3 regions of the Hymenobacter fastidiosus genome follow, and region 2 is predicted to be linked to each of the others. Evidence: riboswitches for the same ligand, from Rfam matches in the RefSeq annotation. Region 2 holds a riboswitch; each other region holds the start of a gene.

What was found. A riboswitch is a leader RNA that binds a small molecule or an ion and turns the genes downstream of it on or off. The one in region 2 is predicted to bind S-adenosylmethionine.
Region 1: another riboswitch for S-adenosylmethionine. It lies ahead of metH (methionine synthase); the one in region 2 lies ahead of ABD833_RS14730 (O-acetylhomoserine aminocarboxypropyltransferase/cysteine synthase family protein).
Region 3: another riboswitch for S-adenosylmethionine. It lies ahead of ABD833_RS02190 (phosphoadenylyl-sulfate reductase); the one in region 2 lies ahead of ABD833_RS14730 (O-acetylhomoserine aminocarboxypropyltransferase/cysteine synthase family protein).

What each region holds. Positions count from the first base shown of each region.
Region 1 covers NZ_BAABDJ010000037.1:95,310-105,123, forward strand. Annotated here, with positions in the region: gene metF (methylenetetrahydrofolate reductase [NAD(P)H]) at 1-43, opposite strand, end outside; gene metH (methionine synthase) at 141-4,406, opposite strand; SAM riboswitch class I at 4,477-4,583, opposite strand; gene ABD833_RS16625 (PA14 domain-containing protein) at 4,702-5,841, shown strand; gene ABD833_RS16630 (hypothetical protein) at 5,954-7,393, opposite strand; gene ABD833_RS16635 (metallopeptidase domain-containing protein) at 7,405-9,814, opposite strand, start outside.
Region 2 covers NZ_BAABDJ010000035.1:95,637-105,450, reverse strand. Annotated here, with positions in the region: gene ABD833_RS14745 (erythromycin esterase family protein) at 1-2,188, opposite strand, end outside; gene ABD833_RS14740 (hypothetical protein) at 2,352-2,765, opposite strand; gene ABD833_RS14735 (LysM peptidoglycan-binding domain-containing protein) at 2,987-3,280, shown strand; SAM riboswitch class I at 3,523-3,635, shown strand; gene ABD833_RS14730 (O-acetylhomoserine aminocarboxypropyltransferase/cysteine synthase family protein) at 4,013-5,392, shown strand; gene metX (homoserine O-acetyltransferase MetX) at 5,554-6,585, shown strand; gene ABD833_RS14720 (homoserine dehydrogenase) at 6,563-7,846, shown strand; gene ABD833_RS14715 (S66 peptidase family protein) at 7,944-8,846, shown strand; gene ABD833_RS14710 (hypothetical protein) at 8,917-9,375, opposite strand; gene ABD833_RS14705 (DUF3078 domain-containing protein) at 9,486-9,814, opposite strand, start outside.
Region 3 covers NZ_BAABDJ010000002.1:322,223-332,036, reverse strand. Annotated here, with positions in the region: gene ABD833_RS02200 (DUF7033 domain-containing protein) at 1-25, shown strand, start outside; gene ABD833_RS02195 (lipopolysaccharide biosynthesis protein) at 290-1,774, shown strand; SAM riboswitch class I at 1,936-2,048, shown strand; gene ABD833_RS02190 (phosphoadenylyl-sulfate reductase) at 2,314-3,066, shown strand; gene cysD (sulfate adenylyltransferase subunit CysD) at 3,213-4,124, shown strand; gene ABD833_RS02180 (sulfate adenylyltransferase subunit 1) at 4,279-5,556, shown strand; gene ABD833_RS02175 (TSUP family transporter) at 5,795-7,318, shown strand; gene ABD833_RS02170 (amino acid permease) at 7,700-9,166, opposite strand; gene ABD833_RS02165 (LLM class flavin-dependent oxidoreductase) at 9,299-9,814, opposite strand, start outside.

The DNA of each region.
Region 1 (9,814 bases), on a different contig from region 2:
GCGTTTTGCCGTCGGCGCGGGACAGGTGTTCGGTTACTTTCATGGTCGTGGTGGCGCGACTTGGACGCCTCACCCCCCGGGCCCCTCTCCGAAAGAGGAGAGGGGGTGCCAGACGGCTGATTGCAGACAAGAGTAAAGAGTTAGTTGGCAGAAACGGGCAGGAGGGCTTTAATAGCTGCCAGCACTTCGGGAAGGCGCTGAGTTACCTGCTCGTTGGGAAAGCGCAGAACCTGATAGCCCAGTTCCGTCAGCAAGGCCGTGCGTCCCTGGTCATAAGCGGCCTGATCGGACTGCTGATGCACGTCGCCGTCCACCTCCACAATCAGCTTGGAGCCAATGCTGACAAAGTCCACGATGTAGCGGTCAATGCTGTGCTGGCGGCGAAACTTCGAGCCCAGCTTATTGTCGCGCAACGCCTGCCAGAGCACTTCTTCCGCTTCCGTGGGCTGCTGCCGCATTTCCCGGCTTCGTCCTTTCAGGTCCAGCTTGCCGTACTGCCGCTTATCGGCCGTAAGAACTTTATCCTGCGGGTAAAAATGCTCGGCAGCTGGCGTTGTCGTCTGGCTCCCCCTCTCCTCTTTCGGAGAGGGGGCCGGGGGGTGAGGCGCACTACTCGCCACCTCGTAGTTCAAATTCGGCGACAACCACCGCTCCAGCTCCGCTACCGGCATGTTCTTGCGCTGGGCAATGTCCGCCACCTGGTCCTTGCCGATTTTGCCGAGGCCGAAGTAGCGGCTGTCCGGGTGGGCGTAGTAGAGGCCGCTGACCGAGGAGGCCGGGTACATGGCCAGGTTTTCGGTGAGGATGATGCCGGTTTGCTGGTCGGCGTCGAGGAGCTGGAACAGGGTGATTTTCTCGGTGTGGTCGGGGCAGCCGGGGTAGCCGGGGGCGGGCCGCACGCCGCGGTACTGCTCCTGAATCAGCTCTTCCTTGGTCAGCTTCTCATCCGAGGAGTAGCCCCAGAACTCCTCCCGTACCCGCTGGTGGAGGCGCTCGGCAAAGGCCTCGGCCAGCCGGTCGGCCAGGGCCTTGATCATGATGCTGGAGTAGTCGTCGTGGTCGGCCTCAAACTGCTCGATGAGCTTTTCGATGCCCAGCCCGGCCGTGACGGCAAAGCCGCCGATATAGTCCGCGCGGCCCGACTCTTTCGGAGCCAGGAAGTCGGAGAAGGCGAGGTTGGGAATGCCCGGACCCTTCTCGCCCTGCTGGCGCAGGGTGAAGAACTCGGTCTGCACCTTGTCGCGCTGGTCGTCGGCGTAGATTTCGATGGTGTCGGCGCCGACAGTATTGGCGGGCCAGAAGCCGACCACGGCGCGAGCCGTCAGCAGGTTTTCGGCAATGACCTTTTGCAGCATGGCCTGAGCGTCGGCGAAAAGCCTGGTGGCGGCTTCGCCCAGGGTTGCGTCGTCCAGGATGCGCGGGTAGCGGCCCTTCAGCTCCCAGGTGTGGAAAAACGGCGTCCAGTCGATGTACTCAGCCAGCTCGGCCAGCGGGTAGTGGTCGAGGACTTTGGTGCCCAGAAACGTGGGTTTGGTGATGGGCGCGGCGGCCCAGTCGGCCTTAAAGCCGTTGGCGCGGGCGGACTCGATGGGCAGGTAGTTTTTGTCGCGCTGGCGGCTGGCGTAATCCTGGCGCAGGCTGGTGTACTCGTCGCGCACGGTGCGGCCGTAGGCTTCGGCGCTGGAGCCCAGCAGGCTGGCCGCCACGCCCACCGAGCGGGACGCGTCGTGGACGTGCACGATGGGGCCGGAGTAGTTGGGCGCGATTTTCACGGCCGCGTGCAGGCGCGACGTGGTGGCGCCGCCGATGAGCAGGGGCGTTTTCAGGCCGCGCTTTTCCATTTCCTGGGCCACGTACACCATCTCATCCAGGCTGGGCGTAATCAAACCGCTGAGGCCGATAACGTCCACCTGCTGCTTCACGGCCTCGTCCAGAATCCGCTCCAGGGGCACCATCACGCCCAGGTCCACGATGTCGAAGTTGTTGCAGGCCAGCACCACGCCCACGATGTTCTTACCGATGTCGTGCACGTCGCCTTTCACTGTGGCCAGCAGGATTTTGCCGGCCGTCTGCCGCTCCTGCCCGCGCTTGTCGGCCAGCAGGTAGGGCTCCAGGTAGGCCACGGCCTTTTTCATCACCCGGGCCGACTTCACCACCTGGGGCAGAAACATCTTGCCGGCCCCGAACAGGTCGCCGACCACGTTCATACCGGCCATCAGCGGCCCCTCGATGACTTCCAGCGGGCGGCCGACCTGCCGGCGGACTTCCTCGGTGTCCTGGTCGATAAACTCGGTGATGCCGCGCACCAGGGCGTGCTGAAGCCGCTCGGCCACGGGCAGGCTGCGCCAGGCATCAGCCACCACTTCGACCTTGCCTTTCTGCTGCACGGTTTCGGCGAAGTCGACCAGCCGCTCGGTGGCGTCGGCGCGGCGGTTGAGCAGCACGTCTTCCACCAATTCGAGCAGGTCTTTGGGCACCTCGTCGTACACGGCCAGCTGGCTGGGGTTCACGATGCCCATATCCAGCCCGGCGCGGATGGCGTGGTAGAGGAAGCTGGAGTGAATCGCCTCGCGCACCACGTCGTTGCCGCGGAAGGAGAAGCTGATGTTGCTGATGCCGCCGGAAGTCAGCGCCCCGGGCAGGTTGGCCTTGATCCAGCGCACGGCCTCGATAAAGTCGAGGGCGTAGTTGCGGTGCTCCTCCATGCCGGTGCCCACCGTGAGGATGTTGGGATCGAAGATGATGTCCTGGGGCGGGAAGCCCACTTCGTTGACCAGGATGTCGTAGCTGCGCCGGCACACGGCAATTTTCTTCTCAAACGTGTCGGCCTGGCCGGTTTCGTCGAAGGCCATGACCACCACGGCGGCCCCGTACTGACGCACGGTGCGGGCGTGCTGTTTGAAAACTTCCTCGCCCTCTTTCAGCGAAATGGAGTTGACGATGCTCTTGCCCTGCACGCACTTCAGGCCGGCTTCGAGCACGGTCCACTTCGAGGAGTCAATCATCACCGGCACCCGGGAAATGTCGGGCTCGGAGGCAATCAGGTTCAGAAACGTCGTCATGGCCTGCTCCGAGTCGAGCATGCCCTCGTCCATGTTCACGTCGAGCACCTGGGCACCGCCTTCCACCTGGTCGCGGGCCACCTGTAGGGCGGCCTCGTAGGAGCCGGTGCGGATCAGGCGGGCAAAGGCCCGGGAGCCGGTCACGTTGCACCGCTCGCCCACGTTCACAAACAGACTGTCGGGGTAGATATTGAAGGGCTCAAGGCCGGCCAGGCGAGTCGCGCTTGAATTAGTAATTAGTAATGAAGAATTAGTAATTGGCTCGTCGGCTTGCTGGTCGTCGGCAATTCTTAATTCTTCATTACTAATTACTAATTGCGCATTGCGGAGCTGAGGAAGTGGGCGTGGCGCGTAGCGCTGAGCCAGCTTACTCAGCTCCGCAATGTGCTGGGGCGTGGTGCCGCAGCAGCCGCCGGCCACCGTCACGATGCCTTCCTTCAGGTAATTCTCCACCACGGCCGCGAATTCCTGGGCCGACTCGTCGTAGCCGCCGAAGGCGTTCGGCAGGCCGGCGTTGGGGTAGGCGGAAATATGCACGTCGGCAATCCGGCTCAGCTCCCTGACGTAGACGTGGAGCTGGTCGGCCCCCAGGGCGCAGTTCAGCCCCACGCTCAGCAGCGGTAAGTGGCTGATGGAGTTCCAGAAGGCCTCCACCGTCTGGCCCGACAACGTGCGGCCGGAGGCGTCGGTGATGGTGCCCGAAATCATAACCGGCACCACTTTGCCGCCCTCGTCGAAGAACTTCTGCACCGCGTACAGGGCCGCCTTGGCGTTGAGCGTGTCGAAGATGGTTTCGATGAGCAGCGTGTCGGAGCCGCCGTCGATCAGGCCGCGCACCTGCTCGAGGTAGGCCGCGGCCAGCTCGTCGAAGGTCACGGCGCGGAAGCCGGGCCGGTTCACGTCGGGCGACAGGGAGGCCGTGCGGTTGGTGGGCCCTACGGCCCCGGCCACGAAGCGCGGCTTGTGCGGCTCGCGGGCGGTGAATTCGTCGGCTACCTCTTTGGCAATCCGGGCTGATTCGAAGTTGAGCTCATACACGATATGCTCCAAACCATAATCGGCCTGGGCGATGGTGGTGCCGCTGAAGGTATTGGTTTCCACCATGTCGGCCCCGGCGGCGAAGTAGTCGTGGTGGATGCCGCGGATGATGTCGGGGCGGGTTATTGACAGCAGGTCGTTGTTGCCGCGCAGGGGCTTGGCGTGGTCCGCAAAGCGCGGGCCGCGGAAGTCGGCCTCGTCCAGCGGGTGGCGCTGAATCATGGTGCCCATGGCGCCATCGAGCACGAGAATGCGCTGCTGAAGAATAGCGTAAAGCGGGGATTTGGGGCGGGGCGTCGGTTGCATAGCTGCTTCTATTCTAATGAGGCGGTACCAAAAAGCCTATCCAGAAAGAGCCGCGCAAGGGCGAGTCCGGTACTTATCTTTATTCGCCGCCGAAACGCCGAAATGGGAGTTGGCACCTTGTGTAGCAGGTTGCCAAGACGTCGTCGGGCCCAGTCCCTCGGTCTTTCTGGATAAGTAACTAAAACGAAGATACAGTACGAAAATCCGGAATCCAATTTTGGGAACCGGTCGGGCGTTATCCGGTAGCTTTAGGCCCGTAGGCAACGCGCGACGCTTTCAGATGATCAATTCAGCCATGCTGTTTCCCCGATTTCTCCCGGCCCTGCTCCCGCTGCTCCCGCTGTTGCTGCTGCTATCCGTTCGGCTGCCGGCCCAGAGCCTGCCCGGTACCGGCCTGCGCGGGCAGTACTACGACGGCAGGAACTTCAACCGCCTCGTGCTCACCCGTACCGACCCCACCATCGACTTCAGCTGGACCACCGGCCCGCCCAACCTGATGGGTATATCGCGCCGGTTTGTGGCTCCCGGCCCCGGCGTGCCGGCCGAGTATTTCTCGGTACGCTGGACGGGTCACATCTTCATTCCCGTTACCGGCCGCTACACCTTCCGCATCCTCAGCGACGATGGCATGCGGGTGTGGGTGGGGGGCAAGAAAATCCTGAGCGCCTGGCGCGACCAGGTCGCCACGGAGTCGGCGGCCGAGGTGACGCTGGTAGGCGGGCGCTACTACCCGCTGCGGGTGGAATATTACCAGGTGCAGTGGGATACCCGCGCCCTGCTCACCTGGCAGCTGCCCGGGTCGGCCGCCGAGCCCCAGCCCATTCCGGCCAGCAGTCTGTACGCCGAGCTGCCCGCGTCCGCCAAACCAATACCAGCCGTGGCGGTACGCCCCCAGCCGGTTGCTCCCCCGGCCCCGGTCGTTAGTCCGCCGACTGCGCTGCCTCCCAGAGTAGTTCCGCCCAACCCCGGGCGCGGGCACCAGACCGCCGCGGTTTCCCGGCGGGCGGCAGCAATGCCGGCCGCTCCTCCGGCCGCGGCCCCCGCCAGTCCGGTTGCGGTACCCGACACGCTGCCGGATTTATCGGCCCTGAGCAAAGGAGCGGCCGTGACGCTGTCCAACCTGTATTTCACCCAGAGCACGGCCACGCTGCTGCCCACTTCGCGGCCCCGGCTGAACCAACTGACCCGGATGCTGCGCGCCCAGCCCGCTTTGCGCCTCGAAATTGCGGGCCACACCGACAACGTCGGGGAGCCGGCCCTGAACCTGCGCCTGTCCGAGCAGCGGGCCCGCGTCGTGCGCCGCTACCTCGTGCAGCAGGGCATCGACTCGGTGCGGCTCACGGCCCACGGCTACGGCGCCACCCGCCCGGTAGCCGACAACCGCGACCCGCAACAGCTCCCCCGCAACCGCCGGGTGGAAGTCATTATCAATTAACAATGAGCAATTGCTTGCCTTGCGCGGTAGTGGATACGTGACTGATGCCCCAGAAAAAGCTCCGTTACCAACTGGTAACGGGGCTTTTTCTGGGGCATCAGTCAGGCGGGGTTTACTCGCGGACGATACGGGCTACATAGCGGCGGCCGTCGGCGGCGGTGCCGGTGAGCAGGTAGAGGCCCGGCGGCAGGCCCGCCAGCGACAGGCGCTGCCCACCGGCCTGGGCCAGCGCCCGGGTGGCGGGCCAGGTGCGCACGCGGCGGCCCAGCGGATCGGTCAGGGTCAGCTCGCCCGCTACCTGGCGGTCGGCGCGCAACGTCAGCTCGGGCTGGCCGGCCGCCAGCGGGTTGGGCCAGGCCTCAAAGGCGACCCGGGGGGCGCGGGCGGCCCGGGTAGAAAGGACGCGCCAGTTGGCGTGGATGCCCAGAAACAGATCGGAGCGGCCCAGGGGGCCTTGCGTGGCCTCGCCGCTGAACACGTAGTTGTTGGTGCCCGGCTCCACGGCCAGGCTGCGGATGGTTTCCGAGCCGCCGGCGCGGAAGAGCACCGTGTCGCGCAGCACCTGCCCGTCGGGCGTGATCTTGCCCAGGTACACGCGGTAGCCATCGGCGAAGTAGAAGCTGCCGGCCAGCACGAAGTTGCCATCGGCCAGGGGCTGCACCTGGCCGGGCGTGGCGTAGCCCGTCACGACGCCATTGGTGTAAATCAGGTACTTGGTCCAGACGGTATCAAGCGCGGCGGTAAAGCGCGTGAGCTTGCTGGCCTGACACATCAGGTAGCCCCCCTGGTTGGGCAGCGGGGCCACGCTGGTGATAAAGTCGCTGCCTTTACCGTACAGGGGCTTGGTCTGATCTACCACGCCGGCTTCGGTCAGGTGCAGTAATTTCCGCTCGCTGATGGTACTGCCATTACTGTTCTGGAGCCAGTAGCCGCCCCGTCCGGAGTTGTCCTTGAACAGCCCGGTCACCACTCCGATGTTGTCGGCATCGTAGTTGATGTTGGTTCGGGCCACGACCTGGCCGGCGGCGTTGACCTTGAGCCACTGCGGGTAGGTGTTCAGCGAGGCCGTGAGCACGAAGGTGCCGTCGTTGCCCAGCAGCAGGCCGGTATACGAGTCACCGGTAGGGCCATCTACCTTGCGGGTCCAGAGCGTATCGCCCTGCGGATTCAACAGGATCAGGATGGCTTCATCGGCAAAGCCAATATTGGCGTCACCCCCAGCTCCCGCGACCAGCACCTGTCCGGCGGCGTTCTCGCAAATGGCCCGCACGTTGATTACCGTGAAACCCGGAATTTTGTGCGTACGGGTCCAGAGCGTATCGCCCTGGGCCGTGGTGCGGACCAGGTAGAGCTTTTCGTCAAGGGCCGTAGGGGGCGTTTTTTGTTGGGTGCCAACTAGCAAATAGCCCCCGGCTTGCACCGGGGTCAGATACCCAAGCCGTTCCGGGCCGGCCGACCCGTACACCTGCTGGTGGAGTAGCTGGGCCAGGGCTGGCGGCCCGGTCAGGACCGCCAGCCCGCCCAGGACCAGAAAGAGCAGAAAGCGTTTCATCGGCGGGCGCATTAGGGATTGATCTGGACCTGACGGGTGAGGTACCGGCCCCTGGGGCCGGTGAGCTCCAGCAGATACGGCCCGGCCGGCAGCCCGGTCAGCGACAGCGCCGGCTGGGTACCCGGTCCCGTCCGTACGGCCCGGCCGTGGGCGGTGAGCAGCCGGTAGGTGTAGGTGGCCGCTTCGGCGGCCGGTACCCCACTCAGGGCGAAGCGCAGCTCCCGGCCCTGAGTGGGGTTGGGAAACACCGTCAGCGCCGGGGCGCTCCGCTGCTCGACTGGGGGCCCGCCCACGGGCGAGCGGATAATCAGCTGGCCGCCAGGCTCGACTTCGAGCTGGCCGAACTGCTGGAGCGCGGTAGCTTCGGCCTGGGTTTTGATGCTCAGCACGCCCCCGCTTCTCACCAGAATAGCGCTACCCGGTTCCGCGAGCAGACGGCCGGAATTAGTTATGAATACGGTGCTGCCACTGCCGATTTCCATTGCCCCGCCGTCTTCCAGATGGACGTATGCCTCCGGCCCCACTGTCAGGTAGGTGTCGTTGATGAAGTCGGCCCGTGGTCCGGGCGTGGTCCGGTTGGGCGTGCCGCTGCGGTTGATGCGCAGCCGCACGCCGGGTTTCACGTTCACCGCGTAGCCGCCGGCCGCGCCGGGTACGTGCTGCACGGCCAGGTTGCCGGTCCAGCGCGTACTACGGTCCACGTCGGTATCGGTAAAGCTGACGGCTACCCGCAGGCTACCGTCGCCGAGCTGTTCCAGCAGCCGCACCGATACGCCACTGAGCTGCATGGGGGCCAGCTGCTGCTGACTGACGCTAAAGTCGGGATTGGAGGCCAGCGCCGGGTTGGAGGCGAGCCCGATCTTGTTGGCAGGAGCGCCGGAAACGAAGTTGAAGCGGGCGTCGTGGCCCAAAAAGCCGTAGTTGGGTGCGTTGTTCAGCGCCGAAAAATGGAAGTACTCGTTGCTGGTTGCTCCGTTGGTCCCGGTGGTGTAGCCAATGCTGCCATTGGCATCCTTGTCGCCGCGCAGGAACATGAAGGTGCTTTGCCCGCCCGTGGGGTTGGCCGCGCCCTGCTGGAAATTGTAGATTGGGTTCCCCCACAGCGCGTTGCTGTAGGTGCTGCTGGTGCCGTTCCAGCTCAGGTCGTAGTGGCCGGCGGCCGAGAGGTATTTCAGCCCGTTGGCCCCCAGATCGAAGCCTGCCCAGCCGAGCGGGTTGTCCTTGTTCTGGCGCAGGTCTTCCACGTAGGCCATCAGGCCGGTCGGAATGGTGGGGAAGGCCTGACCCGCGCCGTTGAGGGTCCACTGCAGCTGATCCCAGATGCTTTTCTGCTGCCGGTTTTCCAGCCACAGATACTGGTAGGTACCGGTAGCGGGGTTGAAGGTATTGGGCAGGCGGATGCGTAGCGCGTCGCCGGTCGTGATAAAGTCGCGCAGCAGGTAGCTGCCGGCGGGGGGCAGCTGGGTGGCGTCGGTCACATCGCCGCTCACGCCGTTGCACCGCAGCGGGGCCCAGCCCAGAAACCAGCGCTCCCAGGCGTTGATGTTGCCGGTGGTCATGCTGTTGCCGGTGGTCACGTAATACTTGCTGCCGCACACGCCGTTGTTGCCGTTCACGTGGGGGGCGTTGTAGAGCGTATGGGCAAATTCGTGGACGAACAGCTGATGGTCGATGCCTTTAATCCCCAGGCACTGGGTGAAGCCGTCGTAGGTAGTCAGCGCCGGAGTGGTGCCGGTGGCGGCCATGAGCGTGTGGGTACCGATGCTGGCATAAGCGCCGCCGCTGCCCAGTGCATTCTGCAAATTGTCTGTTGCGAAGGGGCCACCCGTACCGGGATTCGTGCCGGCGTAGCGCCAGATGATGATCGTGTAGTCAATTCTGCTGTCGGGCGCGGAGGTGCTGTTGTCGAACGTGTAGGCCGGATTGTTGGTCCGGCCGTCCAGCTGGGCCCGGCTCAGGCCGGCCATGTGGGCTTGCAGGGCCGGCTCGGTGCGGATCTTGTCCATCACCTGCTGGGTATAGGGACCCCAGGCCCAGCCGGCATTCTGCGCCGTGGTGGCCGTCACGTTCACCCGCACGGGGAAGTTGAGGGCCGTCATGCGGAAGGGGCGGCCGTTGAACTGCGACATCTGGTAGTAGAAGTTCGACAGGGTCTGGTCGGGAGCCGTGGCGCTGAACTGGGCCGGGCTGGTGTAGAAATTATTTGCCGCCGAGCGGGGCAACGACTCGCCCCAAGCCGAGCCGTTGAGCGTCTGGGGCCAGGGATTGTTAGGGTCATTATCGTTGTTGTTGGGGATGCCAGCAGCCCCTTGTGGGTCAATATTTGGGTCCACGTTATCATTGGTGAAGCCGGCATAGATCACCAGTACGCGCAGGTCGCCGCGGGGCGTGAGGGCCGCGCCGTATTCCGACAGGCGGGTT
Region 2 (9,814 bases):
TGTCGCCCTGCCACAGGGCCTCGTAGCGTACCACCGCGTAGTCCTGCCGGCGCACGTACACGCGGCCGGAGTAGCCGGCCTCCAGGTAGGTGCCGGTGGTGCGGTGGTTGGCCCGCTTCGCGGTGAAGCTGATCAGGTAGGTGGTTTCGTCGCCCTGCTGCAGCACGCTATCCAGGCGCAGCACGAATTTGCCCAGGGTCCGGCTTTTAAACAGGGGCGAGATACGCACCGGATCGGCGGCGGCGGAATAGAAGCCCTGTCCGCCTTCGGCCAGGTCGAACGGGCCCAGCGGAGTAGGGCTCTGCACCAGCACCTTCGTTTCCTGCACCCGGTGTTTCTGAGTAGGCCCCATCATCAGGAAGCCGCCCCCCCAGTGCCGGTAGCCCGCCGGCTCAAAAATCTGGCTCACGTACTCCACCGCGTGCCGCAGCGTGTCGAAGTTGCTGATCTGCCGGCGCGTGTAGACCTGCGCCACGTAGTCGTTCTGCTCGTAGTTGGCCGGGGCCGCCGCCAGCACTTTCTTCATGATTTTGCGCGGATTCAACGATTCCCCGCTCACCCGCACGTTGCCCAGCGCGTAGGCCTGCGGCGTGAGCACCACCGCCAGCGGACCAGCCCCCACGGCAACGCTGACCATCCCGTAGCCCACGCTCGACACCTGAAGCGTGGCTCCCGTGGCGGTGCGGGGCACGGCCAGCGCGAAGTTGCCCTGTGCATCGGCCATCACGCCCAGGCCCAACGCGGGCAGGGCCACCGAGGCAAAGGGCACGGCGGCGCGGGTTTTGCGGTCCGTTACCCGGCCCCGCACGGTCAGGGTGCCGGCGGCCGGAGCGGCGCGGCGCAACACCAGGCCGGGCGTAGCACCGGCCGGCGCTACGCCCGCGGCGGCCCGGGCCACCTGCCCGGCCGAGTCGGGCACGGCTACCAGTTCAGCGGCCGGCCGCGTCCGGAGGCGGGGCGGCCGGGTGGTTTTCAGAAACAGGACGCCATCTACCACCTGCGCCCACTCCGCTACCAGCGGGGTATATTCCATGATGGAGTAGGCCGAAAAGCGGCGGCTGCCGTAGTTCTGCTTCAGGTTCAGGAACAGATACTCCGCCCCCAGGCTGTCGAGGCGGGCCTCCATGCTGCCAACGGGCGGAGCGGCAATGGGCTGACTGGCTTCGCCCACGGCCGCGTAGCTACCGCCGGCCGTGGCCGTACCCAGAATGTAGGCCTGCGCGCCCAGAGCTTTTTTCACGTGCCAGCCCATGGGCCGGAACTGCTGAATCTCCGCGTTGTCGACCAGCTGCATCTGGTTGGCAAAATGGGCCGTGGCGCCCCAGCAAATCACTTTCTCCTGGGGGTGCTGGCGCAGGTACCACAACAGGTTGTCGGCCATCTGGGCGTCGCGGGGGTTGTTGTCGCGGGCCTGGAAGGTTTGGTGGTCTTTCACCCCGGGGTCGTTCTGCACGTAGTCGCGGGCCATGGCCTGCAGGCTGCGCAGCGTCTGGCGCCACTGCTCGGCGGCGGCCCGGCGGGCGGGCGTGGTGCCCGCGTTGGCCAGCAGGCGGTCGGCCAGCTTCACGTTCCGTTCCCACTCGCCCAGGGTGTGGCCCGCCGGGAAACCGTTGAAATGCTGCATAAAGCCCAGCACCTCGTCCAGATAGTCGTAGTTGATGGCGGCACTGGCTTTCTGCGACTCCAGGAAAACCTCCAGCTCATCGGCCAGCTCCTCGCCGTATGCGCCCGTCAGCTGGGAGTCGAAACCCGTTACGCGCAGCTTGCGGGCCGCCACGAGCTCTTCCACGGGCTGAAATTCCTGGGTGGCGGTCCAGATGCCGAATACGCTGTTGCCCAGCGCTTCCGGAGCCGACACTCCGGCATCGAGCTGCTGCTGGGCCTTGTTCACCTCGTAGAAGCCGCTCTCGAAAGCCAGGGTAGTGAAGCCCATGCGCTGCTGCAGAAAGCGCACGAGCCGGGCCTTGGCCTCGAACACGTTGCCCTCGCCGTGGCTGGGCTCACCCAGCAGCACCACCCGGGCCGCACCGATTTCCCGGGTCAGAAACTCCAGGTCGGCGAAGCTGGTATCGGCGGCACTGATACTGCGGATGGGGTGCACCACCAGCGCAGGAGTGGTAGTCTGGGCCTGGGTGGCGAAGCTGGCGCAGAGCAGGCCGGCCATCAGCAGGCGGGAAAGCAGGGACATTGGGTAATGATTGAAGTAAGCAGAATAAGACGGTGGCAAGCTAGCGGCTTTCTCCGGAACCAGCCAGACCCGCCCGGTCCTGTTCCTCATGCAGAAACAAAAAAGCCCTTTCGCACGGGGCGAAAGGGCTTTCAGCAGTTTGGTTGATTCCGGGGCCGGAGCCTTACTCAGCTTCCAGCATCAGGGTGGTGCCGTCGGTGCCTTTCAGGGTGATTTTCTTCTCCGTCAGGTTGGTCACGTCGAAGGCCATACTGGTGGTGGCGCCGTCGGGCGTGAGGGTAATTTTCTGGCCGGGCTGGTCGAAGGTGTACTTGCCCTGCATGGTCTGGGCCGGGGAAGTCATGTTGAACGTGCCGTTGGCGAAAAACTTCAGCTCCGTATCCTCGTCGGCATCAGTCTGGGCTACTTTGTCGCCGGTGGCGGTGGTTTCCTTATCAGTCTTCCACACTTTGCTGTCGGTACCGTAGAGCATGTTGGTTTCGCCCACTTTATCGGGCTGACTGCAACCGGACATAAGCAAAGCAACAAACAGCAGCAGGCTGGCCAGGTAGTGGAAGGGAGTGGCTACGCGTTTCATAGGGTTGGTGTAATGGTTGGGGGAGGATTGCAGCGGCCCGGATGCCCGATCAAGGGCTGAAGCCGGCGTTTCTTACGGGGTCTGGGGCAAAGGGTTAAGCTGCGATTTTATCCCTACTTCCCGGACAACCTAATCAGGAGGCCGGCGTAAGAACGTCAGATTCCGTGTGGCTTAGCCCCGAATCCCCCTTTCCTCCTTCCACTTCTAACCGACACGCAACCATGGGACTGTTCGATTTCCTGACCAATAAAGGCGAAGAAAAACCGGTTGAGCCGGCCGTGAAGCCCGCCGCTGCCGGCAACACCGACTTTTTCGGCAACAAAGATGCCGCCAAGCCCACGGCTGCCGGCAGCAGCTACACAGTGGTCAGCGGTGATTCGCTGTCGAAAATTGCCAAGCATCATTACGGCGACGCCGCCAAGTGGCACCAGATTTACGATGCCAACAAAGCTACCATCGGGGCCAACCCCGACCATATCGAAGTTGGCCAGGTCCTGACGCTCCCCACGCTATAAGTTTCGTTTTCCGTTTTTTAAGGCTCGCTTTTAGCTGCTGCGCTACGTTCAGTAGTTGGACAAAAACAAAAAACGAATAGCTATAAACGCAAAAAAGCGCTGTTCCGGCCCGGAACAGCGCTTTTTTGTGCCCGTAAAAAAATCACGGGAAATTTTTCACCGGACTTGCGTTTTTCAATTCCGGGTGTACATTTGCACTTACCAACCCGGTACTCCCCGCTAACGGCGGCGCAGTTTTCAAGATTTTATACAGAAGTGGCGAGAGAACAGGCTCCGTGACCCACTGGCAACCTTCGGTAAAGCGAAAGGTGCCAATTCCTGCCCGCGGTGCTCAGGCCCACGGGACAGATAAGTCGAGTACCATGAAAAACTCCCCTTTCTCCGCCTGCTCCAACCCCTCCGCCCCGGCTGCCTTATGGCTCGCCGGCCTGCCGATGGGTTTTCGTGTTTCGGCCGCCGTGGCCGCCCCCGCCCGCTGGGCCGGGCGAATGTGCTGTTGTCAGGCGTGTTGTTGCTAGCCTGACTCAGTCCTAGCGTCCCTTCCCTTCTTTTCTGTTTCTCGGCTTACTCTGCCTCCGGCGGCCATTTTTCGGGCGCTTTTCGCCGGATTTCCCCTGGTCTCAGCACCAGTTGCCCTGGTTGCGGAGCCGGCCTCAGCTAGCGCCTTTGGGGCACTGACGGGCCCAAATTCCGCCTTTTTCTTCCTGAAATTCCTCTTAACCCCGTCTCATCATGTCAACGCCAGCCCTGCATTTCGAAACCCTCCAGCTCCACGCCGGCCAGCAGCCCGACCCCACCACGGGTTCCCGCGCCGTGCCGATTCACCAGACGACTTCCTACGTCTTCAAAAGTGCCGAGCACGGCGCCAACCTTTTTGCCCTCAAGGAATTCGGCAATATCTACACCCGGCTGATGAACCCCACCACCGACGTGTTTGAGCAGCGCGTGGCAGCGCTGGAAGGTGGTGTGGCGGCCCTGGCTACCGGCTCGGGGCAGGCGGCCCAGTTTATTGCCCTGAACAACATTCTGCAGGCCGGCGACAACTTCGTGAGCAGCGCCTTTCTCTACGGCGGCACCTACAACCAGTTTAAGGTAGCCTTCAAGCGCCTGGGCATCGAAGTGCGCTTCGCCGACGGCGACAACCCGGCTTCCTTCGAGGCCCTGATCGACGACAAGACCAAAGCCATTTACCTCGAAACCATCGGCAACCCGAGCTACAGCGTTCCGGATTTTGAGCGGATTGCGGCCATTGCCAACAAGCATGACCTGCCCCTGATTGTCGACAACACGTTCGGCGCGGGCGGCTACCTGTTCCGGCCCCTGGAGCACGGGGCCCATATCGTAGTGGAGTCGGCCACGAAATGGATCGGCGGCCACGGTACGAGCGTGGGCGGCGTAATCGTCGATGGCGGCACCTACGACTTCGGCAACGGCAAGTTCCCGCAGTTCACCGAGCCCTCCGAAGGCTACCACGGGCTGGTGTTCAACGACGTGTTCGGCAAGGGCGGGCCGTTTGGCAACATCGCCTTCATTATCCGGGCCCGGGTGGAGGGCCTGCGTGACTTCGGCCCCGCCATCAGCCCCTTCAACTCTTTCCAGCTGCTGATTGGCCTCGAAACCCTGAGTCTGCGCGTGGAGCGTACGGTGGAAAACGCCCTGCGCGTGGCCACCTGGCTCGAGCAGCACCCCCAGGTGGAAAGCGTGAACTATCCCGGCCTGAAAAGCAGCCCCTACCATACCCTGGCCCAGAAATACCTGAAGCGGGGCTTCGGCGGCGTGCTCAGCTTCAGCCTGAAAGGCAGCAAGGAAACGGCCACCCAATTCATCGACAACCTGAAGCTGATCAGCCACCTGGCCAACGTGGGCGACGCTAAAACGCTCATCATTCAGCCTTCGGCCACCACGCACCAGCAATTATCCGAAGCCGAGCAGCGCGCGGCGGGGGTCACGCCCACCTCCCTGCGTCTGTCGGTCGGCATCGAGCATTTCGACGACATCCGCGCCGACCTGGCCCAGGCGTTTGAGGCCGTCCGCAACGCGGCTACGCCGGATGAATCAGGCCGCACGCTGCTGCAGCCCAAACCAGAACACGCGGCTCCGCTGGAAGTATAGCGGGAGCGTTGAGAGCTGAGATTTTAGCGCTCAGAGCGGAGAATCAGCTAGCTGACAGGGCATCCGGTTATGGTTTTGCGGCGCGGCAACTCATCCAGCTAAGCGCTTAAATCTCAGCTCTCAGCTCTACCTTCTAAAACCCCAGCTGTAAGCCAGAATATATGACCAACAACCAGGTGTTCCGCCTGCCCGCGCCGCTGCCCCTGGAAAGCGGGGCCGTATTGGCGGAAGTGCGGGTAGCCTACCAGACTTTCGGCACCCTCAACGCCACCCGCGACAACGTGGTGTGGGTGTGCCACGCCCTGACCGCCAATGCCGACGTGCTCGAGTGGTGGCCCGGCCTGTTCGGCCCCGGCTGCCACTTCAACCCGGCCGACTGGTTTATCGTGTGTGCCAACATTCTGGGTTCCTGCTACGGCTCCACGGGCCCGCTCACGCCGGGTGAGGACGGCGCGGCGCCCCTGTATCAGGCGTTTCCGCTGGTTACGGTGCGCGACATGGTAGCCGCCCACGAGCAGCTGCGGCAGCAGCTGGGGCTGACGAAAATACACACCCTGATTGGCGGTTCCCTGGGCGGGCAGCAGGCGCTGGAATGGGCCGTGCAGCAGCCGGCCGCATTCGAGCACCTGGTGGTGCTGGCTACCAGCGCCCGGCATTCGCCCTGGGGAATTGCCTTCAACGAAGCCCAGCGGCTGGCCATTTTCGCCGATTCAACTTACTTTTCGGCTACGCCCGCCGGGGGCCAGGCGGGCCTGAAAGCGGCCCGGGCCGTGGCGCTGCTCAGCTACCGCAGCTACGAGGCCTACACCACCAGCCAGGCCGAGCCGGCCGACGAGCCGCTCACCGGTTTCCGCGCCAGCTCCTACCAGCAATACCAGGGCGACAAGCTCGTGGCCCGGTTTGATGCCTACAGCTACGTCGCCCTGAGCCGGGCCATGGACTCGCACCACGTGGGCCGGAACCGGAGCGGCGTCGAGGCGGCGCTCCGCCGGATTCAGGCGCGCACCCTGGTCATCGGCATTAGCTCCGACGTGCTGTTTCCACCCGCTGAGCAACAGCTGCTGGCCCGCCACATTCCCGGCGCCCAGTATGCCGAAATGGATTCCGGCTTCGGCCACGACGGTTTCCTGATTGAAACCGCGCAAATCACCCATCTTCTCGAACGATTCTATGTCCAGTCTTTCGCCCGCTAAGGCCAACCCGGCTTCCGCTCCTGTCCACCCCGCGCCCCTGCGCATCGGGCTCATTGGCTTTGGGTGCGTGGGCCAGGGCATTTATGATATCCTGCTGCGCCTGCCCGAATTCGGGGCGGAGGTACGCCGCATTGCCGTCAAAAACCCGCTTAAAGCCCGGACGCTGCCCGCCGAACACTTTACCTACCACGCCGATGAGCTGCTGGCCGACCCGGACCTGGATGTGCTGATCGAAGTAATCGACGATGCCAATGAGGCTTTCCGGCTGGTCAGCGCGGCGCTGCGCCAGGGCCGCCGCGTGGTGACGGCCAACAAGGCAATGGTGGCGAACCACCTGCCCGAGCTGGTGGCCCTGCAGCAAAATCACGGCGGCACCTTATTATACGAAGCGGCGGTGTGCGGCAGCATTCCGATTGTCCGGACCCTGGACGCCTATTTTGGGCAGGAGCCCCTGCGCAGCGTGAGCGGCATTTTCAATGGCTCGTCGAACTACGTGCTGACCCGCATGGGCACCGACGGCTCCGACTACGCCCCGGCCCTGGCCGAGGCGCAGGCCAAAGGCTTCGCCGAAACCGACCCCACGCTCGACATGGCCGCTTTCGACCCGCGTTCCAAAGCCGTGATTCTGGCCGCTCACGCTTATGGCGTATTGCTAAGCCCGGCACAGGTGCTGAACCTGGGCATTGAGCACATCAGTGCCACCGACATTGCCTACGCGGCCGTGGAAAGCCAGAAAATAAAGGTGGTGGCCGGCCTGTACTTATTGCCCGACGGCCAGCTCACGGTGCTGGTCACGCCCCAGCTCGTGAGCCGCGAGTCGCCGCTGTACGGAGTAGATGAGGAATTCAACGGCGTTGTCATCGAGGCCGAATTCGCCGGCACCCAGTTTCTGCGCGGCCGGGGCGCGGGCGGCTACCCGACCGGCTCGGCCGTGCTGGCCGACCTGGCAGCCCTGCGCGGCGACTTCCGCTACGCCTACGCCAAGCTCCGCGCCACGCCCCTCGCCTACACCACCGATCTGGAGCTGGAAATATATCTGCGCACCGACAACGAAACCCTGCTCGACCAGCTGGGCTTCACCGACATCACCGAGGAAGCCGACGAGGACGGCTACATCGTAGGCTACGTGCCGCTCGATGCCCTGCTCCAGCACCGCGACGCGCTGCGCAAAGCCGGCGCCTTCGTGGCCCGCACCGGCAACGTGCGGCCCGCCCCGGCGCACTCAGCCGCAAGTCAGGAGCTTCAGGCGGTGAGCTCTTGAGCTTGCTTTAGCTGGTACTCCCCTAATATCGGGTGGATTGCTGCCCGGTCAGCACCGGGGTTTGTTGCGTAAGTTCGCGGCTCCCAAACGCTGCTTTATGCCTACTACGCCGCCCGCCCTGCGCCCCCACGACCGGGTCGCCATTGTCAGCACCGCCCGCAGGGTTTCGGGCGCAGACGTGGCGGCCGCCATCGAAATTCTTGTCGGCTGGGGGCTGGAAGTGGTACTGGGCGAATCTATAACGGCCGCCCACCACCAGTTTGCCGGTTCCGACGAGGTGCGGGCCCGCGACTTTCAGCGCCAGCTCGACGACCCTGGTATCCGCGCCATCCTGTGTGCCCGCGGCGGCTACGGCACCACCCGCATTATCGACCAGCTCGACTTCGCCGGTTTCGCCCGGCAGCCCAAATGGATTGCCGGTTTCAGCGACATCACTACCCTGAACTGCCACCTGCTGCGCCGGGGCCACGAAAGCATCCACGGCGTGATGCCGCTGCTCTTCGACCAGGCCGGCGGCGAAGAAGCCCTCGAAAGCCTGCGCCGGGCTCTGTTTGGCGAGCCGGTGACTTACCAGGCCCCGGCTCATCCGCTCAATCGCTCCGGCACGGCCACCGGGGAGCTGATCGGCGGCAACCTCTCCCTGCTCCAGAATCTGACCGGCACCGCCTCCGACTGCCCTGCCGCCGGCCGCATTCTGTTTCTGGAAGACATCGACGAATACCTCTACAACATCGACCGGATGCTGGTCCACCTCGACCGCACCGGCAAGCTGCGCGACCTGGCCGGCCTGCTCGTGGGGCACTTCACCGACCCGCACGACAACGCCGTACCCTTCGGCCAGACGGCCTACGAAATCATCGACACCTATGCCCGCCGCTACGATTTTCCCGTGGCCTACAATTTTCCGGTGGGCCACGAGCCCCGGAACATGGCCCTGATCTGCGGCCGGTCGGCGCGCATGGTGGTGACGGCCGACGGCACCCGGCTGGACTATGTCTAGCGCAACCGGCAACAAACGCAAAAAGCCCCGAAGGTCTGCTTCGGGGCTTTTTTTATAAACTTTGTACTCCCTAAAAAAACAGGAAGTGCTTCTTCTTTTGGTGGGTGAGCGGCTTGCCTTTAGGGTCGATACCGGCAGCGGACCGGCTAACGCCCCGCTTCTGCAGGGCCGTGCCACGCTTGTCTCTGAAGTTGAGCACCCTGAAGCCGCCGCTACCCTTTTCCAGCTGGCGGGCCGGCCCCGAGGCGCGGCCAAAGCTGGTGTTGGCGGTGCCGCCCCCGGCGCGGGCTTCCAGCACTTCCATCTGCTGGTCGCGCTTGGCCTCGTTAGGGTTCATGCTCATCCGCTGCTGCATGCGGGCAATATCCTCACCTGACGCCTTGCGCGCCCTGGCCTTAACCTTGGTCTTGCGCGGGCCGGCTTCAGTAGCCTTGCGGGCTTCTACGGAATAGTCGGGAGCCTGGGCGTGGGCGGCGTGGGCCATGAGTCCCGTAGCAGCCAGCAACAGAGCGGCAATCAGCTTTTTCATGTAGCGAGAAGGAAAGGGGATGCAAGGAGGAAATGGGCGCTGACCAGCCGGGGGCGGGCTTCTTCAGATTTGGCCGAAAAACTGGGACGCCCCAAAGATAGTTCAAATCACTAAAACTTGTAAGTCAGCCCGATACCCAGGATTTCCTTGAACTGAATGCGGCGCCCCCGCCCATCGGGCACCCCATCCTCGTTCTCGTCGAGGGGCACCAGCACGTCGTCGTCGTACACGAGGGTGGTGGCAATGCTGCTGCTGATGAACCTGTTGACCTTGAAGCTGACCAGGGTTTCCCAGTTCACGTCGATGTTTTGCGGGTTGTGCAGGTAGTTGCTGAACAGATCCAGCTTGGTCTGGAAGACCACGTTTTCCCACACCGGCTTGCGGTATTTCACGTTCAGGTACGCCCCCAGCTCCTTGCGAAACCGCTGCCCCGTGCCGC
Region 3 (9,814 bases), on a different contig from region 2:
CCGGGAAATCTGTTGCCGGTTATGAGTTGCCGGTTGCCAGTTGTGAGTTGCGTGTTGCCAGTTGCCAGTTGCCAGTTGCCAGTTCGTTTAATAAAGCCATCAGGACGAACTGACAACACGCAACTGGCAACTGGCAACTGGCAACGCGCAACTCACAACTGGCAACCGGCAACTGGCAACACGCAACACGCAACTGGCAACTCACAACCGGCAACTCATAACCGGCAACTCACAACCGGCAACTGGCAACACGCAACTGGCAACTGACAACTCATAACTGACAACTGATTTGGGTATCGTTCAGCGGCAGGGGCTGCGCAACACCATTATTTCCTACCTCGGGCTGGCACTGGGCTTCGTCAATACGGCCCTGGTGCTGCCCCACCTGCTGGCTCCCGAGAAGCTGGGGCTGACCACGCTGCTGGTGTCCAGTGCCACGGTGTACGCGCAGTTTGCCGCTTTCGGGTTTGCCAGCGTGGGCATCCGCTTCTTCCCCTACTTCCGCAACCGCGAGGCCGGCCACCACGGCTTTCTGCCCCTGCTGCTGGGACTGCCCCTGCTGGGCTTTCTGCTGGTCACGCTGTTCTACGGGCTGGCCAAACCGCTGCTGCTGGACCAGTACGCCCCCCAGGACGCGGCGCTGCTCGTGCCCTACTACTGGTGGGGCAGCGCGCTGGCGCTGTTCACGCTGCTCTACTCCCTGCAGGATGCCTACCTGAAAGGGCTGTACCACACCGCCTTTTCGGGCTTTCTGCAGGATATTGTGCTGCGCCTGCTCATCGTGGGACTGGCTCTGCTCTATGGCAAAGGCTACCTCAACTTTCACGAGTTCGTGCTCGGCTACATCGGGCTCTACGGCATCATCCTACTGCTGCTGACGGCCTACCTGGGCTATATCGGGGAGCTGCACCTGCGGCCCACCCGGGCGGCGCTGCGGGTGCGGCCGGTGAGTGAAATCGTGCGCTTCGGCGGCTTTGCCCTGCTGTCCAGCCTCTCGGGCAGCATCCTGGGCTTTATCGACTCCTGGATGGTAGGCGCCCAGCTCAGCCTGGCGGCGGCCGGCGTGTACGGCATTGCCTACAACATCAGCACGGCCCTCACCATCCCGGCCCGCTCGCTCAACAAGATTGCCTTCCCGCTGCTGGCCCAGTACTGGAAAGACCAGGACCTGGCCAAGATGGCCGACTTCTACCGCCGCACCACCCGCCTGAACACGGCCGTGGGCTGCTACCTGGCCCTGGGCATCGGCCTGAACCTGGACTTCATCTACTCCCTGATCAAAAATCCGGTGTACGCCACCGGCACTACCGCCGTGCTGCTGCTGCTGGCCGGCCGCCTGTTCGACGGCATCACCGGCGTCAACGGCCTCATCGTCGTCACCTCGCCGCGCTACCGCTTCGATTTGATTTTCAACCTGTTTCTGGCCGGTGGCACGGTGTTTATGAACTGGCTGCTGATTCCGCGCTATGGCCTCACCGGCTCGGCCCTGGCCACACTCATTGCCCTCGTGAGCATCAACACGGCCCGCACCTGGTTTGTGTGGTATTCCTACCGCCTGCAGCCCTTCGACCGGCGCATTCCGCTCATCGTGGCCGTGGCGGCCGGAGCAGGTTTCGCGGGCTGGCTGGTCCCGTTCACCCACTCATTGCTGGTTACCATGCTGGTGCGCTCCGTGGTGCTTACCGGCGTGTACACAATCCTGATTCTGGGCTCGAATGCCGTACCGGAAGCCCGGGTTTTATTGGGCAGTCTGAAAAAAAGCATATTACCTTAGGTTATCGGGTATTACGTTAAGTAATTCAGGATCAACCCCCAAGAATTTCACCCTTATTCCGTTCAACTACCTTGTTTTAAGATAGATAAAACAATAGTTAGGAAGTTCAGAAATCGGGCTGCTACCTTTGCCGCAGCAATTCTTTACCCCCCAGAGGATTGTTTTTATACAGAGGCGTGGAGAGACAGGCTCGACGAAACGCCGGCAACCACCCGCCACCGCGGGCAAGGTGCCAACCGAAGGTCAACGAAGCTAAGTCCTGACCATATAAAAACAAGTCACCGTGAAAGCCTTTTCCAACCTCCGCCCCGTCACCGCCACCCTCTCTGCTCTACCGCATGGATGTTGTGGCAGGCTGATGAGCCGGCGTTGTTGGTAGTGCGGCCCACTCCTGCCCTTTTCCTGTCCGGGCCCTGACTTCAGCCGGCTGAGGTTTTGTTCCGCCCATTTTCTTTCGGCTGCCGCAGGATAGCCCGCCCGGATTCGCGCCGGCTTTCTGGGCCCGTTGCTCCGGAAAAAAGACCCATTATCCTCTCATTATGCAAGTAGCCTCTGAGGCGCTGGTTTCCGACCTGCGCCAGCAGCTCGCCGGGCTTTCCGCCGTATCCGTGCTGACGGCCGTAGCCGCGCAGTTTCCCGGCCAAGCCACGTTCTCGACGTCTTTCGGCCTCGAGGACCAGATCATCACCCACCTGATTTTCGAGCACAATCTGCCGATAACCGTCTTCACCCTCGATACGGCCCGCAATTTTCAGGACACTTATTCCACCTGGCACAAAACCCTGCGCCGCTACGGCCGGACCATTACGCCCTACTTCCCGCAGCAGGCCAGGGTTGAAGACCTGCTGCGCGAAAAGGGCCCGAACAGCTTCTACGATAGCGTCGAAAACCGCAAAGAGTGCTGCGGCATCCGCAAAGTGGAGCCGCTGAATCGGGCCCTGGCCGGGCAGCAGGCCTGGATTACCGGCATCCGCGCCGAGCAGTCGGTCAACCGGCACGATATGCACGCAGTGGAGTGGGACGGCGGCCACCGGCTCATCAAAGTTCATCCGCTGTTCGACTGGACCTGGGAGCAGTGTTGGGAATTTGTGCATGCCCATGGCATTCCGTTCAACCCGCTGCACCAGCAGGGCTTCGTGAGCATCGGCTGCGCCCCCTGCACCCGGGCCATCAAAGCCGGCGAGGATTTCCGGGCCGGACGCTGGTGGTGGGAAGATCAGTCGGCCAAAGAGTGCGGCCTGCACGGTACCCACAACGGCCCCGACCCGGAGGTGGTAGTGAGTAGTGAGTAGTGAAGCTCCCCCCCAAGAATTTAACGGAAACCAACATTTCACCTCTCCCCGGCCAGCAGGCCCCAAGGTCTGCGCTGACAATCGTCAGGCTCCCCCTCTCTTTCGGAGAGGGGGCCGGGGGGTGAGGCCCCGCCAGAACAGATCCTATGAGTACCCTCCATTTCGATTACCTCGACCGGCTGGAAGCCGAAGCCATTCACATCCTGCGGGAAGTGGCGGGCCAGTTTGAGCGGCCGGCCCTGCTGTTTTCGGGCGGTAAAGACTCCATCGTGCTGACGCGGCTGGCTGAAAAAGCCTTCCGCCCCGGCCGCTTCCCCTTTCCGCTGGTCCACGTCGATACCGGCCACAACTTCCCCGAGGTGCTGGCCTTCCGCGACCAGCTGGCCGCCGAGCTGGGCGAAAAGCTGATCGTGCGCAGCGTGGAAGACACCATCCGGCGGCAGCGCCTGCGCGAGCCGGGCGGCAAATTCCCCAGCCGCAACCCGCTGCAAACCTATACGCTGCTCGAAACCATCGAGGAGTTCGGGTTCGACGCCTGCATTGGCGGGGCCCGCCGCGACGAGGAAAAGGCCCGGGCCAAGGAGCGCATCTTCTCGGTGCGCGACGAGTTTGGGCAGTGGGACCCCAAACGTCAGCGGCCCGAGCTCTGGAACATCTATAACGGCCGCATCCAGCGGGGCGAGAACGTGCGCGTGTTCCCGATTTCGAACTGGACCGAGCTCGACGTGTGGCACTACATTCAGCGCGAAAACATTGCCCTGCCCAGCATCTACTTCGGCCACCCGCGCACCTGCGTGGTGCTGCCCAGCGGCCAGCTGCTGGGCCTCAATGAGCACCTGCACCTCGACGAAACCGACGAAATCGTGGAGCGCCAGGTGCGCTTCCGCACCGTGGGCGACTCGACCTGCACCGCCGCCGTGGAAAGCGACGCGGCCACCATCGACGACATCATTGAGGATTTGCTCCAGGCCAAAGTCAGTGAGCGGGGCGCCACCCGCCTCGACGACAACATCTCCGAAGCCGGCATGGAAGACCGGAAAAGGAACGGTTATTTTTAATAATGTGGGCAATGCGGTGAATGTGAAAATGGGAGGAATGAAACGGTCGTAGCACCTAGCGCCGACCGAAAATTCATTAATCACATTTCACCCATTCCCACATCCAGCCCATTCTCCCTATTCTCCACATTCATCACATTCATCACAGTAACCAGTGGACCTTCTCCGATTTATCACCTGCGGCAGCGTCGACGACGGCAAGAGTACGCTGATTGGCCGTTTGCTCTACGACTCCGACTCCGTGTCGCTGGACGTGCTGGCGGCGCTGGAAAACCGGCCTACCGTGCACGGCACCGTGGACCTGGCGTTGCTCACCGACGGCCTGCGCGCCGAGCGGGAACAGGGCATCACCATCGACGTGGCCTACAAGTACTTCACCACGCCCCGCCGCAAGTTCATCATCACCGACGCGCCCGGCCACGTGCAGTACACCCGCAACATGGTCACGGGCGCCTCCACCGCCGATCTGGCCATCGTGCTGGTCGATGCCCGTCAGGGCGTGGTGGAGCAGACCCGCCGCCACGCCCTCATTGCCTCGCTCGTGGGCATCCGCCACTTCGTGCTGGCCGTGAACAAGATGGACCTGGTGGGCAACGACGAAACGGTGTTCGACCAGATCGTAGCCGACTACGCCGCCGTGGCCGACCAGCTCCAACTGCCCCAGGTGACGGCCATTCCGCTCAGCGCCCTGCTCGGCGACAACATCGTGACGCGCTCCAAAAACCTGCCCTGGTACGCCGGCCCCAGCTTGCTCGAACACCTGGAAAGCGTGCCGGCCTTTGAGGAAGCAGCTATTGGCGAGCCCCGCTTTCAGGTGCAGTTCGTTATTCGCCCCCAGACCGCCGACTACCCCGACTACCGCGGCTACGCCGGCCGCATCCACAGCGGCGAATACCGCCGCGGCGACCGGGTTCAGATCCTGCCCGGGGGCCGGGAGTCGGTGATTGAGGCCATTGAGGTGGACCAGCGGGAAGTGGAAACCGCCGCCGCGCCCCAGGCCGTAATCCTGCGCCTGCGCGACGACATCGACATCAGCCGCGGCGACTCCATCGTGCCAGTGGGCAGCTCGGTGCGCGTAACCAGGGAGCTGGAAGCCACCGTATGCTGGATGAGTGAGCAGCCGCTGTGGCCCGGTCGTAAGCTGCTGGTGCAGCACCACTCGGCGGTAGTTAAGGCGGTGGTCACGGCCATTGACTACCAGGTGAACGTGCGTACCTACGACCGCGCCGCCACCGAATCGGCCCAGCTCAACGACATCGTGGGCATCCGCCTCAAAACGGCCGCCCCCCTGGTGGTTGATGCCTACCAGCACAACCGCGCGACGGGGGCCTTTATCCTGGTAGATGAGCTGAGCGGGGATACGCTGGCTGCCGGCATGGTGGAAACCGTACCGAACAGCTTCGTGCCCGGGCCCCTGGGTGTCACGATTTAGCCGGCTCCTGGTTGCCTCCGGAGTCGCGGATTGACGTATAAAACTGACCCTTAGTTGGTTCTGGCTGCGTACCCCCATCCCCATAGCCCTGACTACGTCGGCCGGGGGACGACGCGCCCCGGCGGGTTCCCCCCCGGCCGGCCGCGGCCGCTAACCTTAAATCTATCAATGGGTTAATCCGATTCTGACTATCTTTTCCCCCCGGCTTCGGCCGCTCCGCCCTTCTACTACCTCAACCATGACCCCGTCCACTCCTTTACCTGCCGGCCTGCCGCCGCCAGGGTCGGTGCTGGCAGCCCTGCCCGCCACCAACGCGTTGTTTCCCATCTTTCTGAAGCTGGAAAACCTGCGGGTGCTGCTCGTGGGCGGCGGCGCGGCAGGGCTGGAAAAGCTCACGGCTATTCTTGGCAACAGCCCCGCCACGGCCGTGACGGTAGTCAGCGAAACCTTCCGGCCCGAAATTCTGGCTTTCACGGCGAAGTACCCGCACGTGCAGCTGCGCGAGAAACCCTACGACCCGCAGGACCTGCTGGGGCACGATATCGTGTTTGCGGCCACCAACGATGCCGCCGTCAACCGCCTCGTCAAGGCCCACGCCACGGCCCAGCGCCTGCTCTGCAACGTGGCCGACACCCCCGCCGAGTCCGACTTTGACCTGGGCTCCATCGTGCAGAAAGGCGACCTGAAAATTGCCATTTCCACCAACGGTAAGCTGCCCGCCGTGGCCAGGCGGCTGCGCTTGGTACTCGACGAGACGCTACCCGACGAGCTGCACCGGGTGCTCCGGCACCTGACCGCCGTTCGCAGCAAGCTGGGGGGCAACTTTGCGCAGCGGGTGAAGCCGCTCAACGCCGTGCCGACGGAGCGGCTGGATGGCCTGGCCGACGAGTCGCCGGCGGCGGCCCAGTGGCGGCGGCTGGCCACGCTGTCGCTGCTGGCGTTTGCGGCCATGCTGTGCTTCAACATCCTCTCCTACTACGTTACCTGGCAGCAGGCCTGGGACGTGGCCACCACCGCGAAGATGTTCTACGTATTCGTGGCCATCGGCTTCGGCGCTCAGCTGATCGACGGGCTGCTGGGCATGGGCTACGGCGTCGTCACGGCCATCAGCCTGATGAGCATGAACATTGCGCCGGCAGCCGTGAGTGCCAGCATTCACACCGCCGAAATGTTTGCCAGCGGCGCGTCGGGCTACCACCACTACCGGTTTGGCAACGTGAACAAGCGCCTGTTCAAGGTGCTGCTGATTCCGGGGGTGCTGGGCGCCGTGACGGGCGCGTATCTGCTGTCGCGCTTCGGCGAGCAGTACGCCGGCTACGTCAAGCCCCTGCTGGCCGTGTACCTGCTGCTGCTCGGGCTGCGCATTCTGTTCAAGGCCTTCAGCAAGCCCGGCAAGCGCACCAAGCATAAGAAGCTGGGTTTGCTGGCCGCGGCCGGCGGCTTCCTCGACTCGTTTGGCGGCGGCGGCTGGGGCCCGCTGGTGACCAGCACCCTCATTGCCGGCGGCCGTACGCCGCAGTACGTTATCGGCTCGGTGAGCGTAGCCGAGTTCTTCGTGACTTTCGCCAGCGCCCTCACCTTCTTCGCCACCATCGGCATCACCCACTGGCAGATTGTGCTGGGCCTGATCGTGGGTGGCGTGGCCGCCGCGCCCCTGGCCGCCCGGATGGCCGGCCGCATCCCCACCCGCTGGATGCTCGTGGGCGTGGGGCTGATGGTAATCGTGTGGAGCCTGTGGGCGTTGCGGAAGCTGTTTATGTAGTTTCCTGTTCAGCAGCACCAAAAAATCGTCTGTCATCCTGAATGCAGCGGAGCGGAATGAAGGACCTTCCTCCTTTCGCTAACCAGCTTGCTTCAACATAAAAAGCCCTTCCCTGTAGCGCAGGACTTGTCCTTACCCAAATCTTTTTCTGGCTGTTCAGCAGTAGCAAAAATGTACTTTTTTGACAGCTAACGCCATTTGAAAAGCTGCGAATCGGGGACTCAACCAAAACTCAAAAGCCCTTCCAGCCACATGGCTGGAAGGGCTTTTGAGTTTTGGGTAAGGACAAGCCCTGTAGCGCAGGAAAGGGCTTTTTATATGGCATGACGTTTCGCGGGGCCGAAGAGGAAGGTCCTTCGCGCTGCTCAGGATGACAGCCGATTACTTGTTAGCTGTTACCAACTTAGCTTCCGCTGCCTGGCGCAGCTTGCTGTGCTTTTTGCCGTAGCCGTAGTAGATAGCCAGCCCGATAGCCAGCCACCCGAACAGCCGCAGCCAGGTATCGAGCGGCAACGACACCATCATCAGCAGGCAGGTCAGGATGCCGAGGATGGGCACCACGGGTACCCAGGGCGTGCGGAAGCCGCGCGGGGCGTCGGGCTCCTTTTTGCGCATGATCAGTACGCCCAGGCACACCATCACGAAAGCCAGCAGCGTGCCGATGCTGGTCATCTCGCCCACCACCGAAATCGGCACGAAGCCCGCGAACAGGCTGATGAACAAACCCAGCAGCAGATTCGACTTGTGGGGCGTGCGGAAAATAGGGTGGACTTCGGAGAATACCTTCGGCAGCAGCCCGTCTTTCGACATGGAGAAGAACACCCGGCTCTGCCCCATCAGATCGACCAGAATAACCGAGGTATAGCCGATAAGAATGGCCACGATGATGGCCGAGCTCAGCCAGGCGTAGGGCGTTTTTTCGATGGCAATGGCCACCGGCGCGGCGCTGTTCTTGAACTCGGTGTAGTTGGCGACGCCCGTCAGCACGTGGCCGAAGAGCACGAACAGCACGGTGCAGACCAGCAGGGAGCCGATGATGCCGATGGGCATATTCTTCTGCGGGTTCTTGGTTTCCTGGGCCATGGTGGCCACGATGTCGAAGCCGATGAACACAAAGAACACCACGCCCGCCCCGCGCAGAATCCCGCTCAGCCCGAACTCGCCGAACGTGCCCGTATTCTGCGGAATGTAAGGCTGGTAGTTGGCCGGATCGATGTACTGCCAACCCAGGGCAATGAACACCAGCACCACGGCTACTTTCAGCGTGACCACCAGCGCGTTAAACCACGCCGAGCCCGACGTGCCGCGGATGATGATAGCCGTGATGGCCAGCACAATCAGCATGGCCGGCACGTTCACCACCCCGGATATCACGGAGCCGTCGGCCAGCGTGGCCTTTTCAAACGGCGACATCACCAGCTGGGCCGGAATGTGCAGGTCAAACTTGGCCAGCACCCGCACCAGGTACTGCGACCAGCTGATGGCCACCGTGGCCGCGCCCACGGAATATTCCAGGATCAGGTCCCAGCCGATAATCCAGGCGAACAGCTCGCCCATGGTGGCGTAGGAATAGGTGTAGGCCGAGCCCGCCACCGGCACCATGGAGGCAAATTCGGCGTAGCACAGGGCCGAAAACGCGCAGCCCAGGGCCGCTACCAGAAACGACAGCGTGACGGCCGGGCCGGCATTGTTGGCCGCCGCAATGCCGGTGAGCGAAAACAAGCCCGCCCCGATGATAACGCCGATACCAATGGTAATCAGGCTGAAGCCGCCCAGACTTCTTTTGAGGGTATGGGCTCCCGTTTCGGCCGCTTCCAGACGAAGCATGGCCAGTGATTTTTTAAGCATAAGGCAAAATAAACAGGCGTCGGGCGGGGCCGCAGGCGCCTGCCTGCATGAATGAAAAGGAGCCGATTCCGGCCCCCTGAATTACGCCGGGCCTGCCCCTGCCGGGCAAGCCCGGCGCGCGGGTATGCGCAGTTAGGCCAGCACCCGAATAACCGATTCCGAGAACCGCTCCATTTCCTCCAGCTGCGGGCTGGCTTGCAGCAGAAAGAAGTCGACGCCGACGGCCTCAAAGGCCCCAATCCGGTCCTGGAGCTGCGCCGACGTGCCCGTGAGGCCGGTGCGCAGGCCCCGGTTGGATACGGAATAGTCGTGCAATGACACCTGCTGCTCGAGCTGGGTGCCGGCCAGCCACTGCTGGTAGTTACCGAAGCCGGCGGCGGAAGCCTTCACGTTGGTGATGCGGTCCAGCTCCTTTTTTACGTCCTGCTCGTTGTCGCGCACGATGGTGTAGCCGGCCACGCCGAACTTCATCGGCGGCAGGCTTTTCTGCTCGCGGCGGCGGCGCATGTCGGCAATGCGGGCCCCGATTTGCTCCGGCGAGTCGCCGTGCATCACATAGCCGTCGCACTGGCTGGAAATCAGGTCCTTGGCCGCTTCCGATTCGCCCCCGGCATACAGGAACGGGGCCTTGGCGGGCTTGGGTTGCAG